DNA from 2 places in the Rhizobium sp. C104 genome. Region 1 is predicted to be linked to the other one. Evidence: riboswitches for the same ligand, from Rfam matches in the RefSeq annotation. Region 1 holds a riboswitch; the other holds the start of a gene.

Region 1 (2,195 bases):
CAATTCGGCCGGCATTCACCCCAGCGGGTCAGATGCCAGCCGCGGCCGCACGCATAGTCGACCTTCGTGACATCGCTTGTGGCTTTGCTCTGGACATTGATTGTCCCCATCGGCATTGCCTCAGCCGTGCCGATCGAGAGGCTGCCAGCGAGCAAGGCAGCCGCGATAGAAAGTGCCTTCATCGAAAACTCCATTTCATCCAGCCGCCCTGATCTTATGGCCGCCAAATTGAACTGGAGATGAACTGCACGTTCATGTTTAGACGAGAAAAACCAGCGTTTTCGGACGCCCGATCAGGGTATCGCCGCACCGCTTTTCCCGCGGCGTCAAGCGCTTGCGGGCGCCCGCTGCCCGTAAAAAATCGTTCATGTTCTGCCGTGAAAACTGTCAGGACCGGGATCGCGCCCGGCGGCGACCTCGGTCAGCCGTCCAAGGTAGTGCGCCCAGCCTTCTGCATGGCCGGCGCATTGATCGGCGCTCGGCAGGCCGCTATGGGTGAGTCGCAGCAGCGTTCCGTCTCCTTGCTCGATCAGGTCGATCTCGACCAGGCTCGACCCCGGCGGAACCACCTCGCTGCCGTCCCAGCCGAAGCTATAGGCAAGGCGATGAACCGGCACCACCTCGCGAAACGAGCCGCGCGCAAAACGAGCGCCGGTGACGTTGACGAGGTAGAGCCCGCCCGGCTGCGGCTCGACCTGAGCCTCGGTTCCCATCCAGCGCAGAATCTTTCCGGGTCGGTCATCAGCGCAAACACCGCGGCCGGCGGCGCCGCGATATGCGCCTCGCGGTGAACGACGAGGGGATCTTGCATGTCTCTCTCCCATGGTTGTCATGGCCTGCCCTCGCCTCCGGCGGGATCAGCGGGTCATGCTGTGTAGATTGGGTGTCCTCATCGGAATCATGTAGGCAAACGTGTACGTTCAGCAAGGGCGCTCGGGGCGTCATCCTCATATTGCGGACACAGGTAGCCGCTGCTCCTTGCACATTGCAGAAAGCATTTCGCCCTATTGCCAGCCCGCCGCCTTGCCCCTATTGTCCCCGCCGTTCTCAGGGCGGGGTGAAAGTCCCTACCGGCGGTATGCAGTTTCGATTGCGAGCCCGCGAGCGCCTTCTTAAGGAAGGGTCAGCAGATCAGGTGAGATGCCTGAGCCGACGGTCATAGTCCGGATGAAAGAGAACGTGCGTTCCTGCCGCCCTTGCGGCTGTCGGGGACGTTCGTGATCGCCTTGGGTGATGTGTCTGTTCGCCAAAGGAGATTACCATGACACCCACCCGCTACGCCTTTATCAAAGCCAGCTGGCACGCCGACATCGTCGACCGCGCCCTTGACGGCTTCTACCAACTCGTGCCGCCCGAGCAGGTCGATGTGTTCGATGTTCCCGGCGCCTTCGAAATGCCGCTGCTTTCCCGCGATCTTGCCGCAACCGGGCGCTATGCCGCCGTCGTTGCCGCCGCTTTCGTCGTCGACGGCGGAATTTACCGCCATGAATTCGTCGCCCAGGCCGTGGTCGACGGGCTGATGCGCGCCGGCATGGATACCGGCGTGCCGGTGCTGTCGGTTTCGCTGACGCCGCACCAATATCAGGAAACCGACCACCACAAGCAGATCTACCGGGCACACTTCGTCGAGAAAGGGCGGGAGGCCGCAAAGGCCGCGCTGACGATCGGGAAGACACGCGCCGCTCTTGCCGCGTAGCAAGGCTGATCCGCTGAAACCGAGGCGGCGGAACCGATCCCGCCGTCTTCATCAGGCCAATTCCGACAGAATAATTGATTCGACGCCCTCGCCGCGCTGTGGTCCACTCGACCCCGACATGTATCGCCATTCTTAACGCATCCACAACCTCAAGGAGCTGAAGATGAGCAATGCAATGCGCAGTGAACCCCCTATCGAAAATCCGAAAACACGGCCCGTCGACACCAAGCTCGAAGTGGTCGTCATCCCCGTTTCCGACGTCGACCGCGCCAAACGTTTTTACGACGGCCTCGGCTGGCGGCTCGACGCCGACTTCGCCAGTGATGCCGATTTCCGGGTGATCCAGTTCACCCCGCCCGGCTCCGGCTGCGCGATCATTTTCGGCAAGAACATAACCGCAGCCGCACCCGGCTCCGCCCAGGGGCTCTACCTCATCGTCTCCGACATCGAGGCCGCCCGTCGCGATCTCATCGCCCGTGGCGTCGAGGTCAGCGACGTG
Region 2 (2,195 bases), 1.2 Mb from region 1:
GAGGGCTTGGCCTTGCTTTCGGAGGTATTGACGGCGACCAGCGCCTTGCCGGCGCTCGAGGTGACCGAGGTCGGCTCGCCGTCCATCATCAGCGCGCCGCCTGATTTCGGGGCCTTGGCATCGGTGATGTCGATGAAGCCGATCGCACCGAGCGGGCTATCGCTATAGATCAGCGTGTTGCCGTCGTCGGTCGCGGTGATGATTTCGGCTGAAGTCGCCGAGAGCTTGTCCTTGTCGGCAGGCAGGTTCTGGGCGACCGGGAAGGAGGCGATGCGGTTGAAAACCGGCTCGGCGGCGGCCGGGAAGGCAACGGAAGCGAGAAGCACGGCAGCAAGTGCTGCCTTGCGCGATGAAATGGTCATGAAAATCCCCCATGTGTCGAATAGTCGAAACATGGGTTTTCTGCGGGACTGCCATGACAGAGGCATGACAGCCCCCGCCATTTCACGCGGTTTGCGTCAGGCCGCCCTTTTCCCGGCGCATCTCGTCGCGCATGATGAAAAGCGAGGCGGCAAGGATGAGAGCAGCTCCGAGCCAAAGATAACCGGCCGGCGCATAACCGAAGAACAGCCAGCCGGCCAGCACATTCAACGGCAGCTTCAGATTGTCGAAGGGCTGGACGTAGGCGGCGTCGGCGCTGGCATAGGCAAGGGTCAGCAGGTATTGCGCTACGACCGTCAGCAGGCCGGCCAGCAGGAAGAGAGCAAGCGCGGTGCCCGTCGGCACGGCAAAGCCCGCCGCGAGCGCCAGGCCGCCATTGATCGGCGTCAGCAGCACCAGCAGCCAGACGGTGATCGTCTCGGGCTTTTCGATGCCGGTCAGGCTCTTGGTGATCAGCGACGAGGCGCCCCAGAACAGCGCCGAGAGCACCGGCAGCAGGGCTGCCCAGGTGAAGCTGTCGGACCATGGCTGCAGGATGATCATCGCGCCGGCAAAGCCGACACCGGTCGCCGCCCACCGGACAGGACCGACACGTTCGCCGAGGAACAGGCGGGCGCCGAGAATGATGAAGAAAGGCGAGGTCATGACGAGGGCGATCGCCTGCCAGATCGGCACCGACGCAAGGCCGGAAATCCAGGCCTCGACGCCGAGCGCGGCAAAGATCACGCGCACAATATGCCGCCAGGGATAATCGGTGCGCATTGCCGAAAGGCCTGATTTGCGCAGGAAGGGCAAGGAGAACAGAAATGCGAAAGCATATTGCCAGAAGGCCGCGGAAGCCGAGGGAAAGGCGAGCTTCATCGTCAGCCACTGGGTGACGACGTTGAGGAGCGAGAAGACCACGCCTCCAAGCACCATGAAAGCTGCGCCGGCAAAGGCGCGCGACTGCGACACTGCAAGGGAATTCTGATTCATGTCTTTCATCCGAAACCAGGGACCAACATAAATCAGGACGCAACGAGCGACGGCACGCTGACGCTGGCAGTCTCCTGCCCCGCACGCGGCCATGCTCATTCTCTTCCATCCGGACTTTGACCGTCGGCTCCGGAATCGCACCGGATCTGCTGACCCTTCCCAAGCGACAGCTTGGGAAGGCGCTCGCGGGCTCGGGCCGAGACCCTTACCGCCGGTGGGGAGTTTCACCCCGCCCTGAGAACAGCTCTGTCGTAGAACAATGCGCCGCATGCGGCAAGCGGCGAAAGCAAAAGGGGTCCGGCAAAGCCGAACCCCTCCCAAATCCTGCACAGCCGGTCTCGTTTACGGCTGGCGGATAATCTCAGATCAGCCGTTGACGGCGTCCTTCAGGCCCTTGCCGGGCGTGAACTTCGGCACGTTGCGAGCCGGAATGTCGACTTCAGCGCCCGTCGACGGGTTGCGGCCCTTCGATGCGGCACGATGAGAAACGGTGAAGCTGCCGAACCCTGCGAGGCGGATGTCGCCCTTGTTCTTGAGTTCACCCTGGACAACGTCAAAAACCGCGTCAACAGCGGAAGCCGCGTCAGACTTCGTCAGTCCTGCCTTTTCGGCGACTGCGGACACGAGTTCATTCTTGTTCATGTTTCCACCCCTTTCTAAATGGTACGAAACGACTCAAAAGTAAGCTAGGCGCAGAATAGGTTTCATCAGGCCCGCCGGGAACCCAAAAGCCCTGCAAATCAAGGAAAAGCAAGCGTCTACATGACGTTTTCACAAAAAAGGCTGGCGTTTTCGCCAGCCTTTTTCCGTCTTTTCAGCCAATGGGGCATAAATGTGGC

What was found. Region 1 has a riboswitch for FMN ahead of MF410_RS05020 (6,7-dimethyl-8-ribityllumazine synthase). Riboswitches for the same ligand answer to the same signal wherever they lie in the genome.
Region 2: it holds a riboswitch for FMN, as region 1 does, so the genes downstream of both, MF410_RS10915 (DMT family transporter) here and MF410_RS05020 (6,7-dimethyl-8-ribityllumazine synthase) in region 1, are expected to answer to the same signal.

Annotation. Positions count from the first base shown of each region.
Region 1 is NZ_CP092348.1:797,778-799,972, reverse strand. It holds gene MF410_RS05030 (hypothetical protein) at 1-182, opposite strand, end outside; partial or broken gene MF410_RS05025 (SRPBCC family protein) at 366-811, opposite strand; FMN riboswitch at 1,040-1,183, shown strand; gene MF410_RS05020 (6,7-dimethyl-8-ribityllumazine synthase) at 1,262-1,696, shown strand; gene MF410_RS05015 (VOC family protein) at 1,860-2,195, shown strand, end outside.
Region 2 is NZ_CP092348.1:1,965,457-1,967,651, forward strand. It holds gene MF410_RS10910 (esterase-like activity of phytase family protein) at 1-362, opposite strand, end outside; gene MF410_RS10915 (DMT family transporter) at 445-1,356, opposite strand; FMN riboswitch at 1,450-1,602, opposite strand; gene hupB (DNA-binding protein HupB) at 1,723-1,998, opposite strand.